Regions from separate parts of the Vibrio iocasae genome, predicted to be linked through region 2. Evidence: predicted binding sites of a transcription regulator. Region 2 holds the regulator's gene; the other holds the start of a gene.

Region 1 (7,622 bases), 600 kb from region 2:
GCCTGCCTGTCATTGCCAGAGCCCGTATTGGATGTTAAACGGAAAGACCTCAGGTGGCAGCCAGCGAATTAAATGCAAAACTTGCAAACTAAGCGCAACCTTACCTAATGCGAATCGATTATCGCAAAACCTTCAACCACTTATGGATGCTCTGGTGGAAGGTGTGATGCCTCAACAACTCCAAGAGTACTGTAACCTGGAGAATAAACGCTTTGGTCAGCTCGTCAGTCAGTTGAGCCAGATATTGGACTGCGTGAGTTGGTACTGGGAAGCCGGACAACAATTTACTTCAATAGAGACCAGAAGCTACGTGCAGAGTTGTCGTTCAGGTTATCGTCACTTAGACCGTAAGCATCAGTCTGCTCATGCATGGACTCTGATTACAGCAGATACGACAACGGGCTACGTCATATTAATCAGTGACAATGCACTGTTTGATACCTCAAAACTGGCAACGGAAGTGGAGAAACAGAGCCTGTATCAAATGCCACAGAGAGAAGTTGGTTATGAGCAAACAAGTGATGTCCTGCAAAAAGCAAAATTTACCTATGACAAGATATTAAATCGTAGCCAATTTGATCAACTTGCTTACTGTTCATCTCTGCATTCTAAATTGCGCGATGCTCTGTTACTCAGGCCGGTTTATGCCGCCCATTCCCATATGCAAAATCTACATACTAGTCTTTTATATCGTCCGCCTAGTCATATGTTCCTGGAACATGAGAGTTTGTTAAGGGGGGCAACGATTACTGCGTTTTCTGAAGAAGTAAAAGCAGGGAAAACAGACTTATACTATTTACATACTACAAAACGCTCCAATGCAGATAGGGTTCAGCATCAAAGCAAGAAGTCAGAGAAAGTTATTAGCTGGTGGAGTGAAAGGTGGCAGCGGCTAGAGTTTGAAAGTGAGTCTGGAAAGTGGGATGTTGGAATAGGGTATCTGACAGAAACAGATTCGGATGCTCCAAATCCAGTAGCGCAATTTTCTAACTCTCATCCAGGCATGGTATCGGCGTTTTGGGAACAATATGGCTTTTGGTTGCCTCAGGGATATGCAGAGCGGCTTAGCATCTCGAGAGTTCACATGTGGCAGAACATATATCGATATCTCTACAATATGGTCTTTGCGGACATACCACGAATAGAGCTACCGAAGGAACTTAGCCCCGGAAAAATAAAAAGCCTGATTGACTATATCAATCAGGCTCAGTTACAGAGTCATTAGCAGCGCCTCATTCAGAGGCGTAACCTTGTTCCCCTAACTCCAGACTATCCAGATATGCTTTACCATTTTTCATCTCAAGGCGTTTCTGCAAAAACCAATTGATGGTTAGTGGGTAGATTCGATATTCCTGAGATTGAACTCGGTTTGTTAGCGATTCCGCATCATCATCTTCATAAATAGGCACTTCTGCCTGGAGGACAACAGGTCCACCATCCAACTCCTCGGTAACAAAGTGTACCGAAGTACCATGTACTTCATCACCTGCGTCAATCGCCCTTTGGTGCGTGTTGAGGCCAGAGTATTTTGGTAATAGGGAAGGGTGAATGTTCAGCATGCGGCCAAGGTAATGATTGACAAAATCACCGCTCAGTATCCGCATGTACCCAGCAAGCACGACAAGATCCGGCTTGTATGAGTCGATTTCACTCTGCAAGGCCAGATCGAATGCTTCTCTGGATTCGTAGCTTTTCGGATCCAGAGAAACAGCATCGATACCTGCTAATCTTGCTCTTTCTAGTCCGTATGCATCAGCTTTGTTGGAAAACACGGCTGATACTTTTCCGTTTTTAATTAAACTTCCGCAGGCATCCATAATAGCTTGCAGATTGCTTCCATTTCCGGAGATAAGAACAACGATATTCTTCATAGATTACAGGGTCTCTTTAGATTAAAGAATCTCTACCTGCTCTTCGCCATCTTTAGCTTCTGCGATTTCACCAATAACCCAGGCATTTTCACCTTCAGCTTTCAGTAATTCAACCGCTGCTTCAGCTTGATCTTTAGGTAGAGCGATAACCAGACCTACACCACAGTTAAAGGTACGGTACATCTCAAATGTCTCTACATTACCTTTTTCTTGTAACCAATTGAAGATCGCTGGCCATTCCCAACTCTTGCCATCAACGACAGCTTTAGTGCCTTCAGGTAGTACACGTGGGATGTTTTCCCAGAAACCGCCACCAGTGATGTGAGAAATCGCGTGAATATCATGTTCTGCAATCATTTTTAGTGCAGACTTAATGTAAATCTTAGTAGGCTCAAGAAGCTGTTCGCCGATAGTTCTGCCGTTAAGCTCTTCAGTCAGGTCTGCGCCAGATACTTCAATGATTTTGCGAACCAGTGAGTAGCCATTTGAGTGCGGGCCGCTAGAACCAACCGCAATAAGTGCATCACCAGCAGTTACTTTGGTGCCGTCAATCACTTCAGATTTCTCAACAACACCTACGCAGAAGCCAGCAACATCGTAGTCTTCACCTTCGTACATGCCCGGCATTTCAGCAGTTTCACCACCGATAAGCGCACATCCAGCCTGTACACAACCTTCACCGATACCAGAGACAACATCTGCTGCAGTGTCTACATCCAGTTTGCCTGTTGCATAGTAGTCAAGGAAGAACAGTGGTTCAGCACCTTGAACAATCAAATCGTTCACACACATTGCAACCAGATCGATACCGATTGTGTCGTGCTTTTTCATATCCAAAGCAAGGCGAAGCTTTGTACCTACACCGTCAGTACCAGAAACCAGTAATGGCTCTTTGTACTTAGTAGGAAGTTCACAAAGTGCACCAAAGCCGCCAATGCCGCCCATTACTTCAGGACGGCGAGTGCGCTTCACAACACCTTTAATTCTGTCTACCAGAGCGTTACCTGCATCAATGTCTACGCCAGCGTCTTTATAGCTAAGAGAAGTGTTATTACCACTCACGGGAAGTCCTCGTCATAAAAGTTTGGATTTGAAAATCGGCGCAATTCTAACCGAGATAGAATAAAAAGGAAAACGTTTGCGTAAGAAAATTGTTTTGGTTAATTTACAGGCGGGCAAACGAATTAATCGTTTGCGAAACTCGCATCTTTATATTGCTTGGGGTTATAATTACGCGGTTTAAATTCAATTCGCCGGAGAGAAAAATGAAAGTTGTTGAAGTGATGCACCCGCTAGTTAAACACAAAGTTGGTCTAATGCGTGAAGGAGACATTAGTACTAAGCGTTTTCGTGAGTTAGCGACAGAAGTGGGTAGCCTTTTGACTTACGAAGCGACATCAGATTTCGAAACAGAAAAAGTAACTATCACTGGCTGGAATGGTCCTGTTGAAGTGGATCAAATTAAAGGTAAAAAAGTAACCGTAGTGCCAATTCTACGTGCAGGCCTGGGTATGATGGATGGTGTACTTGAGCACATCCCAAGTGCGCGTATCAGTGTTGTTGGTGTATACCGTGATGAAGAAACACTAGAGCCAGTACCATACTTCAATAAGCTAGCATCAAACATCGATGAGCGTATTGCTCTGGTTGTTGACCCAATGTTGGCAACAGGTGGCTCAATGATCGCAACAATCGACCTATTGAAAGAGAAAGGCTGTCAGCACATTAAAGTACTTGTACTTGTATCTGCTCCAGAAGGTATTGAAGCGCTAGAAAAAGCACACCCAGATGTAGAGCTATACACAGCAGCAATTGATGAGAGGCTGAACGACAAGGGTTACATCGTACCTGGTCTAGGGGATGCGGGTGATAAGATTTTTGGCACCAAATAAATAATTGAAATTTACGTCTTCAGTTTGTGTGATTTCTGCGTCTAAGGTGCTCATTTACTATCGTAAACTCCGCGCCTTATCCTTGAACTAACGCAAACTGACTTAGTAAATTTCAATTATTGCGTATTTATCGATCGATAAATTTCCTCGTTCCAATGCTCTGCGTTGGAATGCATACCTAACTTTATGTAGCGTATAGACGGTTGTTTATTTTAAACATTAATGTTGTTGGGTAGGCATTACAGAGTAAAAAAAGAGGGCTTGTTCATTTGAACAAGCCCTCTTTTTATTTAAGCATGTTTTATGCGTTATCTTCTTCCATTTGTGCGTTATCTACTACGTGAGATTCGCCAAGGTCGTGAGGAAGGATAAGGTTAAGAACGATAGCAACGATACCGCAAAGGCTCACACCCTGAAGGCTGAATTCGCCAATACCGAAAGCCATACCGCCAATACCAAACACAAGTGTTACTGCTACAATTGCAAGGTTGCGTGCTTTGTGTAGGTCAACATTGTTCTTGATTAGCGTGTTAAGACCCACTGTCGCAATAGAGCCGAACAGAAGAATCATGATGCCGCCCATCACAGGAACAGGGATAGTTTGTAGAATCGCACCTAGTTTAGCCACAAGAGCCAGAACAATAGCGGTTACTGCAGCCCAGGTCATGATGACAGGGTTAAATGCCTTAGTTAGCATTACTGCACCTGTTACTTCACTATAAGTTGTGTTTGGTGGAGCACCTACCAAAGAAGCGGCCATTGTTGCTACCCCGTCACCAGTAATAGTGCGGTGCAGTCCAGGTTTTTTCAGATAGTCTTTACCGGTAACCTGAGAGATAGCCAGCATATCGCCAACGTGTTCTACGGCTGGAGCAATCGCTACAGGAATCATGAACAGAATAGCGTTGATATTGAACTCAGGCATGGTGAAGTTTGGCATTGCCAGCCATGAAGCCTGAGCGACCGGAGTAAAGTCAACAATGCCCATGAAAAGGCTCATGGTATAACCAACAGCGATACCGCCAACGATAGGAAGTAGCTTCAGGAAGCCTTTCGCAAATACGCTGATAGCAATCGTTGTTAATAGAGATGCACATGAAATCCATAGTGCCAGGTCGCCATCAATAAGCTGTACCGCACCATCGCCAGTTTTACCTAAAGCCATATTTACAGCAACAGGTGCCAGGCCAAGACCGATTACGATGATTACTGGGCCTACGACAACAGGTGGAAGCAACTTATGAATAATCGCAACACCTTTTGCTTTGATGACAGCACCAAGAGCCACGTAAACAGCACCCGCTGCCATAAGGCCACCCATTGTACCGCCAATTCCCCAGGTTTGTACGCCATACATGATTGGAGCAATAAATGCGAAAGAAGAAGCGAGGAAGATAGGAACAGAACGGCGGGTAATAAATTGAAATAAAAGGGTTCCCACACCAGCGCCAAATAGAGCGACGTTAGGATCGAGCCCCGTCAGTAGTGGAACCAGAACCAGAGCACCAAATGCGACAAACAGCATCTGAGCACCTTGAATTATGTTGGTCATTATCATCATCCCGTTAGCAGTAAAACAAAATTCGCGGGATTCTATCACCTCGCAAACGTTTGCTTTAGTGTCTAGATCAAAAAAATTGTGATGGAAGTAAAAAAAATATAACTAAGTTAAATGATTTATCCGATCAAGCTCAAATCAAAATCTGACCAATACTATGGGTATTGCCTTGCTCACTAATCGAGAGTTGCTTATCATCGTATCAACTTTATTATTCGCTTAGAGGCAATATGCGCTTTTTCACTTTATTGATGCTGGCTGTTTTGGTGTTTCCTGCTCATGCATTGACGAAAGTCGATGTTTTTAGTGCCGAAGTACTACTGGATACAGAAAATGATGACCCAGAGAGAAAAGCTCGCTCTGAAGGTTTACAGCAAGTTGTGATTAGAGCATCCGGAGATAAAAACTCAATTAATCATGAAGTGATTAAAAAGGCGATTAGTAGAAATGCGTCGAGTTATTTATCCCAGATAGGTTATGGCGACCTTGCCGGAAACCAAACACTTAAAATGGTTTTCAACCCACCTCAGGTGCAATCACTGCTAAATCAGGCTCAACTGCCTTACTGGTCAGATGAACGTGCCAATGTCGCTGTGTGGGTCGTGGAAGAGGGTCGTTACGGTCGAGACATCCTTTGGGAACATTCTGGTAGCCCTTTAGTAAACCAACTTCGCTATTTCTCCGCGCTACGAGGATTACCTATTCTGGTTCCTGTTGGCGATTTTGAGGATGTGACAGCGATATCTCCAACGGATATTTGGGGTGGGTTTCTGGAACCACTTAGTACCGCGAGTGCACGTTATCCTGTCGATGCAGTATTGGTGATGCGAGTACAGAATCTTGGTAATCGGGATCATATCCGATGGACACTTTATGATTCTAAGCCAGACAAGCTAACTACGATTTCTTTGCAGCCTTTAAGCGGAAACGAAAGCGGTCCATCAGCGGAAGCTCTGGAAAGGGTTATTGATGACGTAGCGAATTACTTTGCTCAGAAGAGCTCAATTAAAAATGTTGGTGAATCATCAGGGTCGATTCCGGTTGAATTTTCAGGTATTCGTGAGGCTGACACATTCTTCAACCTAGAGCGGAAACTAAAACAGTTACAGAGTGTTGCTACAGTAGATGTGCATACTATTGTGGGTGATAAAATCAGCTTCAACGTTCACCTGCTTTCCTCTGAGGCTGAGTTTGAACATGAAGTACTGCAGACGTTATCAGTGGTTAAAGCTGAACAGGAGCCTCTAGAGGAAGCGCCGGCACTGGATGTGAATGACTCTGATGTGGTTACTCTTGAGCCTGAAGCAACTGAGTCAGAATCGGTAACAGAAGATGCTATAGTTCAGGTAGAAGGTGAGGATACAGCCCCCGTTATTATTGAAGAGTCTGAAAGCATCCCTTCAGTGGAAGATTCAGAGCCTGGTGATGAGGCAATAACCGCCCCCGCAGAAGAAACCGTTGAACCGCTTCAGTTTGAATGGATTGGTTAAGCAGATAAAAGAAAAGAGCCGAATGGCTCTTTTCTTATTTTTGACCAAATTTCTTTTTTTCCTGCTTTTCTACTTCCGAAAGTTTAGGTAGCTTTAATCCCAACTCCCGGCCTTTGAACTTGGCATAAAATATATTCCCAATAAAAGCAGCAAAAGTAAGTACTAACTCGACGGCAGCTAACCACCTCTCTCCTTGATCAACATAAATGATGGTCAATGCATGGAGAAAGTAGAGCATTAAGACAAAGTTTGCCCATGCGTGTGTGTAGGGTTTTCCTGCTAGTATTCCTCTAAGAGGGAGTAACAACGGAATGCACCAGCCTATCGCTGCAGTTAACGGGTTGATATGTGGATGAGGGGATACATAAGCCTGCCACAGCAGAACCCAACATAGTAAGCCCAGATAACTGACTAATGCGAAATAGCGAAATTGTTGGGTGCGAGAAGATTCCTTTTCTACTTCAACCATTAATAGTCCTGCCTAATTTAAAGAATTTCTAATACTTGTTCAGGTGGACGACCGTGTCTTGCAGTATTATTTGCGACAACAATGGGTCTTTCTATCAGTTTAGGGTTTTGACTCATTGCTTCAAAAAGTTGATCGTCACTAAGATCCGCATTGCCAAGGTTGAGTTCTTTATACAAAGCTTCTTTAGTGCGCATCATACCTCTTACTTCAGAAAGGCCTAGCTGGCTGAATAGCGTTTTTAAATCATCTACCGACGGAGCATCGTCCAGATACTTGATGATTTCAGGTGTAATGCCTTTCTCTTCTAACAATGCGAGAGTTTGGCGGCTTTTTGAGCATCTT
Region 2 (7,622 bases):
TTTTAACCCCTTTTGAGGCTGGAGTTTAAACCTTTTTCGATGAGGCATACCATCCAACACATGGGGGATATTTCCACAAATCACGTTTTTAAGAACCAATCCGTGGTGGTTATAGAACATGACAGAGGCAATGCCGTCTTTTTTTACCTGGCTCAGCACAATATCGAGGGCCACTTTAGGATCTGCCAGCCACTCCATAACGGCGTGAAACAGAACCATGTCGACACTTTCGCTTAAATGCTCGCCGATAGACTGAACAGGAGAGTGAATAAATTCGAAGGAAGAGGACAAGCCGTGCTTTCCGATATCTTCTTTAGCAAGCTGCAACATTTCCGAGGAGATGTCGCATAAAGAGATACGATGACCCGATTCTGCGATTTTCTGGGACATCTGTGCCAGTCCACCACCTGCATCGAGGATATGGAGCGTCCTTTCGTCAGCTTTGAGGGACGAAAGTGCTTGAGTTAAATCTTCCCACACAATCGTCTGCCTTATGGCTCCCTTATCGGAACCATAAATGTTTTTTGCGAATTTGTGTGCGATGTCGTCGAAATTACGATCTTCTGTCACGGCTATCTGGGTTATCATGTTCTATCGTGCCGCTTATTCTGTCATAGGAATATCAGGAATAAAGCGTTATGCTGTATTTTTACAGTTAAGTGATGATTTTTCGGACTATTGGATAATGTTTGAGCTGAAAAAAGTACTATCGTCTCTTGCGATGCCCCTACCCGCCTTGCTAATTATCGGATTTGTTGGCCTTGCACTGATTATGTTTTCGACCCGCCACCGTTTCGGGGTGTTGTTTGTATTTTTATCTTTAACCGGTATTTTTCTAGTCTCTTTCCAGCCTGTTTCAACCCAGCTACTGCTGCCCATGGAAAGAGAGTACATAGGTTATCTTCCACAAGAAAAGTCGGTGGATTACGTTATGGTACTCGGCAGCGGACACGTTGTTGATCATGAAATACCACCAACCTCAGAGCTCAGCCGTACTGCTCTGATGCGCCTGACCGAAGGGATTCGTATTCAAAGAATGTATCCCGGAGCTAAGCTAATTCTCTCTGGTTATGCGGCCGGAGCAGAAATGAGCCATGCGAAAATGCTGGCAAGAGTGGCGCTTGCACTGGGTGTTTCTAAAACCGATATCGTGTTGCTGGAAACCGCGAAAGATACCTGGGAAGAAGCAAGACAAGCCGCCGCCTTCGTCAAGCAAAACAATTTGGTCGTAGTGACCTCTGCTAGCCATATGACTCGTGCATTATCAGAGTTTCACGCTGCTGGCTTGAATCCAATACCTGCACCGACCAACTATCTCGCTCAAAAGGAAATCAAGCAAGCCTGGACAAAATACACACCTAGCGCCAGATACCTTGAGCAGAGCGAAAGATACTGGCATGAAAAACTCGGATTAATCTGGCAGGATATTCGCGATAACCTAATCTCCACTGAAGAGCTAGAATTACAAAGTTTTGGAAAAACCGAGTAAATCGCAAGTGTATACAAACTAATAAGGCCGGCATAATTAGCCGGCCTTATTATTTTGAATGATTTTCTATTTTGAACTGCTTTCCGAAAATATTAGTCACCTGCGAACATATAGCCTTCACCATGCACAGTGACAAATATTTGAGGGTTCTTTGGATCATATTCCATTTTCGCTCGCATACGTCGAATAAGAACATCAATTGTTCGGTCGTTTGGAGCGTCAACTCTGTGACTTATCATGTTGATGATTCTTTCACGACTTAATACTGTATTCGGATAAGAAGAAAGAGCCACAAGCAGCTCATATTCGGCTTTCGTCAATTTAACCGGCTCACCATCACGAGTTAGTGCTCTTCTCTGAATATCAAACGTCCAGTCACCGAAATAGATAACATTTCCATCATCTTCATCAGAATCGTTATTTCCACCGCCTGTACGTACAAGAGAAATACGCCACAATAAGTTTTTGACACGAACCAGCAATTCTCTGAGTTCAAATGGTTTTGTAACGTAATCATCCGCCCCCATTTCCAGACCAACAATTTTATCTATGCTGTCTGTTCTGCCTGTGACTAAAATAATTCCGATATCTGATTGGCTGCGTAGTTCACGAGTTAACATCAAGCCGTCTTCACCTGGTAAATTAATGTCTAACATCACCAGATCAATATTCTCTTCAGCTAGAATCTCTCTCATCTGCTCGCCACTCTCCGCTTCGCTTACTGAATATCCTTCACTCTGAAAATACCCAACCAGCTTGCTTCGTGTAACAACATCATCTTCAACTACTAATACGTGACTACTCATGTCTACCACTTCACTCTGCCGAAAATTTCGATCAACAATTTTATCAATATGCCGACCGTATTTTATTCATAACTTTTCATAATTCTAGCGAATAATAGGAATTCTGCCCAAAAGTTCGGAATTTATTGACCCAACGCAACTCTCTGACTTGCGGTTAATTTTCCTTAATAAACTGTCATTTTTTTTCATTTCAATAGTTAGTTTTATTAATATTTTTTGTTTACACTTATAGGAAATAACTATGTCTCAGGAACCCTGCAATGGAAGAAACAAAAGCATTTAACGAAAAGCGCGCTGAAATTTACTGGTGGCTTTCAAGCCTGTTCGCTAAAGAGCTGACAGAACAAGAACTCGAAGCTTACCAATCTACCGAAATCCGATCTTTTCTGACCGGGCTAGGTGAAAACGAAGCACTTAAAGAATCGATTGATAAAGTTGTCGATGCTTTAAACCGACTACAAACACGTGAAGATGCCCAGCTAGAATTGGCTGCGGATTTCTGCGAGCTGTTTTTAACATCAGATAAAAATGCCGCACTGCCCTATGCTTCTATGTATATTGGAGAGTCAGGATTACTTAATGATAAACCGGCTCAGGAAATGGCTGCTCTGATGGAAGAAAAAGGCATCGCCATCAAAGAAGGCTTGAATGAACCAGCCGATCATATAGCGCTAGAGCTGGATTTCCTGGGCAACATGATTATTCGCTCTAACGAGTTAGAAAAACTTGAGCATATTGAAGAGGCCTTATTGGACCAGAAAGCATTTATCGAAAAATATATGCTAAGTTGGTTCCCTCAATTTAAAGATAAGTGCGTTCAACATGATGATTTCGGTTTCTATGCAGGTATCGCGGCTCTTCTTGTAGACTTCTGTCAGCTAGATTGCTCTTACCTTGCTGGTGAGTAAATAATAATATTTGTGACAACGCCCTATATAAGGGCGTTGTTTCTGTTTGCATTTACGTCTAAAATCAGGCCGCAATCGATAAAATTATGAATATTTCTGTAAACCGCTTTTTCAAGCGGTTTTTTGTGTTTTATCACAAACAGAGAAACTGCTGATAAACTTATTTATAGTAGAAGAAAAAACAGCAGTTCAGATAGGACAAATATATGGCCACTATTAAAGATGTCGCACGCTTAGCCGGTGTTTCAACCACAACAGTATCTCATGTTATTAATAAGACTCGCTTTGTTGCTGAAGCTACTCAAGAAAGAGTAATGGAGGCGGTAAAAGAGTTAAATTACGCCCCAAGTGCTGTGGCCCGAAGTCTGAAATGCAATACAACCCGAACAGTAGGTATGTTGGTGACACAGTCAACAAACCCGTTTCTGGCAGAAGTCATCGACGGCTTCGAGAGTTACTGTTACAGGCAGGGTTACACACTCATCCTGTGTAACACAGGCGGTATCTATGAAAAGCAACGAGACTACGTTCGATTCCTTGCAGAAAAGCGTGTAGACGGCATCTTTGTACTTTGCTCTGATTTGACAACTGAGCTACAGGAAATGCTGGAGAGCCATACTGACATCCCTAAAGTGATCATGGACTGGGGTGATTGGGAAAATCAGTCAGATAAAATCATTGATAACTCTGAAGAAGGTGGGTATCTGGCGACCAAATACTTACTTGAACGTGGGCACGAAAAAATCTTCTGCCTGTCAGGACACCTGGACAAAACACTTTGTATTGAACGTATCGAAGGCTACAAACGCGCACTACAAGAGTTCGATATCGAGTTCAATCAAGAGAATATTCTTGAAGGTAACTTTGAGTGTGACATGGCCGTTGAAGCTGCGGATAGAATTCTTGAGCTCGATGAAAAACCAACAGCTGTATTCTGCTTCAATGACATCATGGCTCTAGGCCTGATGAGCCGTCTACAGGAGAAAGGAATGCGAATCCCTGAAGACATCTCTGTTATTGGATATGACAATATTGACCTAGCAGCTTATTTCTCGCCACCATTGACCACTGTTCACCAGCCAAAACGACGTGTTGGTAAAACAGCGTTCGAAATTCTGCTGGAAAGAATCAAAAACAAAGAGCACGAACGTCGCGTTTTTGAGATGCACCCGGAAATCATCTCACGTAAGAGCGTTAAAGAGCTAAACTAGTCTGATAAACTATTAAAGCTTGCGGCTACTAACTACTATTGAGTGGTTAGTAGTACACAATCATTTGTATATCATACGGCATAAGATTTGGAACCAATATCACACCGGATAATTTAATCCGTGATCTTTATCCAAATCACGCCTATATTTATAACGTCACGACCAGGGCAAACCATTCGAAAGAATGGGACGCAAAGCCACCGGCCTTAATCTGAAGAGGTATCGTATTGATATTTCTATACTCAGAATGGCAGCGGGGCTGCCGAAGGCAAATTAGCAACGTAGAGCAGATACTTTACGAGTTTCTGACAACAGATCACACAGATTTGCTAATTTCTCGGTATCAAATTGGTTGAAGCAATTTTTAACCCGAGACAGACGCAATGGATAAACCAGTACTAAAAGACTCATTGAAACTTTTCGAGCAATTTGGCCAAGTCAAATCTCGGTCTATGTTCGGTGGGTTTGGCATTTTCGTAGACGAAGCAATGTTTGCTCTCGTCGTTAATGACTCTCTTCATATTCGTTCTAGCGACTCCACTATCGAAGAGTTTAAATCATCCGGTTATGAACCTTACGTTTATAAAAAACGTGGGTTCCCTGTGGTTACCAAGTACTTCGCACTACCTGACAACATTTGGGAAAACACGGACGATATTCTTACTCTCGCAAAACACGCTCTAGAGCTAGCTAAAGAAGAAAAAGCGGTTCAGGCAGAAGAGAAACCGACTCGCCTTAAAGATCTACCTAACCTTAGGCTTGGTACAGAACGCATGCTTAAGAAAGCAGGTATCGCTTCTGTTTCAGACCTGAAGCAAGCAGGTTCTGTAGGCGCTTACAAAGCGATTAAAGAGACCAACTCCGGAGTTAGCCTGGAACTGCTGTGGGCTCTCGAAGGCGCACTAAACGGCACTCACTGGTCGGTGATATCGAAGGAACGACGCGAAGAGTTAATAAAACGACTCGACTAAGCTTTATCAAGATATTTCAATTAAAAACCGCTTTGAATCTCATAGCGGTTTTTTTGTATTTAAAATTCTTTGTGAAGTGTGAAATTATTTTCTTACTGAGCCTGTCTTATACTGTAACTACATGACTATCGGATATTTTAATATGAACAAAAAGCTGATTATCGGAATTCTGCTTGTTGCTACTATCGTGATTCTTGCGACGCAATTTGGACAGTATCTGACATTAGAAAATGCGAAAGCACAACAAGCTGCGTTAACCAGCACAATTAACGATAACAAACTGGTTTCTGCTCTAATCTACTTCTTTGCCTATGTGCTCATTACAGCTTTCTCCATTCCGGGAGCTGCTGTGGTTACCTTACTTGGTGCTGCCCTATTTGGTTTTTCTCTAAGTCTCTTGTTAGTTTCATTTGCTAGCTCGATAGGCGCGACGCTGGCATTCCTAAGTAGCCGTTACCTTTTACGTGACTGGGTACAAAGTAAATTTGGTTCAAAACTCAATGCGATTAACCAGGGCGTTGAAAAGGATGGTGCGTTTTACCTTTTCTCATTGAGATTAATCCCTGTGTTTCCGTTTTTCCTTATAAACTTACTTATGGGTCTGACACCAATATCAACTCTGAGATTCTATCTGGTAAGTCAGCTAGGCATGCTTCCAGGAACCATGGTTTACCTGAACGCAGGTACGCAATTAGCAACAATTGATAGCCTGTCGGGTATCGTGTCGCCTAATGTTCTGCTCTCATTTGCTCTATTAGGTTTGTTCCCTATTATCGCGAAGTGGGTAATGGGAAAAATAAAACCAGCCAAACAACCACAAAACAGTTAGTGGCCGATGAAAATATATAGCGCTAAGAACCCTACAGAAGCTCACATTGTCAGTGAGCTTCTGAAAAGTGAAAACATACCTGCTGAAGTACGCGGAGAAGGCATATTTGGGTTAAAAGGAGAGCTGCCTTTAACCGATGACACTGACCCCTACGTTTGGATTTCCGATACTTCACAAGCAGATGAAGCACATGAAATTGTTAACTCTTTTAAGCAACAATCTTTGAATACAGATACAGAATGGAGCTGCCAACAATGTGGCGAAAAGAATGAAGGACAGTTTGGAGCTTGTTGGCAATGTGGCCAGGAAGCCCCTTAACTCATTAAACACGTCATAGTTAGTGACTAACTGCTTTAATAAACTCTATAGACTTTTGATTAAACTCATCTGGGCGCTCAACGTTACATACATGTCCGCAGTCTGGGATCTCACATAGATAGCTTTGACGATGTGCCTTAATCATCTCTTTGACCGGCTGAATAAACATATAATCCTTTTCACCCATCAGATAGAGGGTTGGAATAGGAAGCTCTCTGTCTTTAAAGTAGCGCATCAGAGGATTCACATCTGCGGCCATCACAAACCAGCGTTTAAACTCTTTCTGGCAAAGCTTCTTAGCTTCTCTGACAAACAGGTGCCGCGATTCCCTTTGGCTCCGCTGTGGCATTACAATGTATGCAAAAAGTTTATACAGCCACATGTAAGGCACTATATGCTTACTAAAGTGCCCTAGCTTAACCAGAACCTGAGAACGTGCGTTTAAGCGCGTTACAGCCCCACCAAGGACCATCGAGCTTACTCTGTCGGTCGACAGTTCCGCAATATTTCTAACAATAATGGTTCCCAGAGACATTCCCACAAAATGGGCAGATTGAATTTTCAGATGATCAAGCACCTTAAGGACATCAACTGTTACTTCTTTAAAAGTGTATCTGCTAGAGATGATATCTTTTATAAATTCTGAGGAGCGGCCATGTCCACGCAAATCAACTAGCAGTAGATTAAAGTGTTCTTTGTAGGCTTTTATCTGTTTAAACCAGATCGAGGAACTACCACCAGCGCCATGCACAAAAACGACCCACTCCTTGCTGGTGGGATGAATATACGTTTTGTGAAAAAGCAAAGTCTCTGACATGTTCTCTTTTACTGTAATGTTTTTTTATCCACAGGGGCTGTGAGCTTACCACAACTATAGCTGGTATACGGCATTCTATATAATAAATACTACAAAGATTAGCGTACGGTTCAATAATTTAATGCATTCAACTTGGTACATTTTCGATATCAAGTTTGCGTAGTTCGGTACATTTCGACATATTTTTCAGCAGAGCACTTCCAGCTAAAGTCTTGTTCCATAGCACGTTTTTGCACTCTGAGCATCTCATCCCTACTCTGGTAATAGTAAATA

What was found. The regulator PurR, encoded in region 2, represses purine synthesis genes. The targets are predictions, from matches to a motif close to TNANGNAAACGTTTNCNTNA.
Region 1: the regulator PurR is predicted to act here: its motif matches at 2,998-3,017, upstream of purM (phosphoribosylformylglycinamidine cyclo-ligase).

What each region holds. Positions count from the first base shown of each region.
Region 1 is NZ_CP145311.1:2,779,993-2,787,614, reverse strand. It holds gene SNR28_RS22575 (hypothetical protein) at 1-1,225, shown strand, start outside; gene purN (phosphoribosylglycinamide formyltransferase) at 1,233-1,871, opposite strand; gene purM (phosphoribosylformylglycinamidine cyclo-ligase) at 1,893-2,933, opposite strand; gene upp (uracil phosphoribosyltransferase) at 3,137-3,763, shown strand; gene SNR28_RS22555 (uracil-xanthine permease family protein) at 4,065-5,315, opposite strand; gene SNR28_RS22550 (DUF2066 domain-containing protein) at 5,552-6,811, shown strand; gene SNR28_RS22545 (DUF2069 domain-containing protein) at 6,846-7,280, opposite strand; gene arsC (arsenate reductase (glutaredoxin)) at 7,298-7,622, opposite strand, start outside.
Region 2 is NZ_CP145311.1:2,182,267-2,189,888, forward strand. It holds gene cmoM (tRNA uridine 5-oxyacetic acid(34) methyltransferase CmoM) at 1-570, opposite strand, end outside; gene elyC (envelope biogenesis factor ElyC) at 587-1,489, shown strand; gene torR (two-component system response regulator TorR) at 1,582-2,295, opposite strand; gene torD (molecular chaperone TorD) at 2,556-3,203, shown strand; gene purR (HTH-type transcriptional repressor PurR) at 3,410-4,414, shown strand; cyclic di-GMP riboswitch class I at 4,571-4,681, shown strand; gene SNR28_RS19655 (TfoX/Sxy family DNA transformation protein) at 4,798-5,385, shown strand; gene SNR28_RS19660 (TVP38/TMEM64 family protein) at 5,528-6,214, shown strand; gene SNR28_RS19665 (DUF2007 domain-containing protein) at 6,221-6,532, shown strand; gene SNR28_RS19670 (alpha/beta fold hydrolase) at 6,552-7,349, opposite strand; gene glgA (glycogen synthase GlgA) at 7,499-7,622, opposite strand, start outside.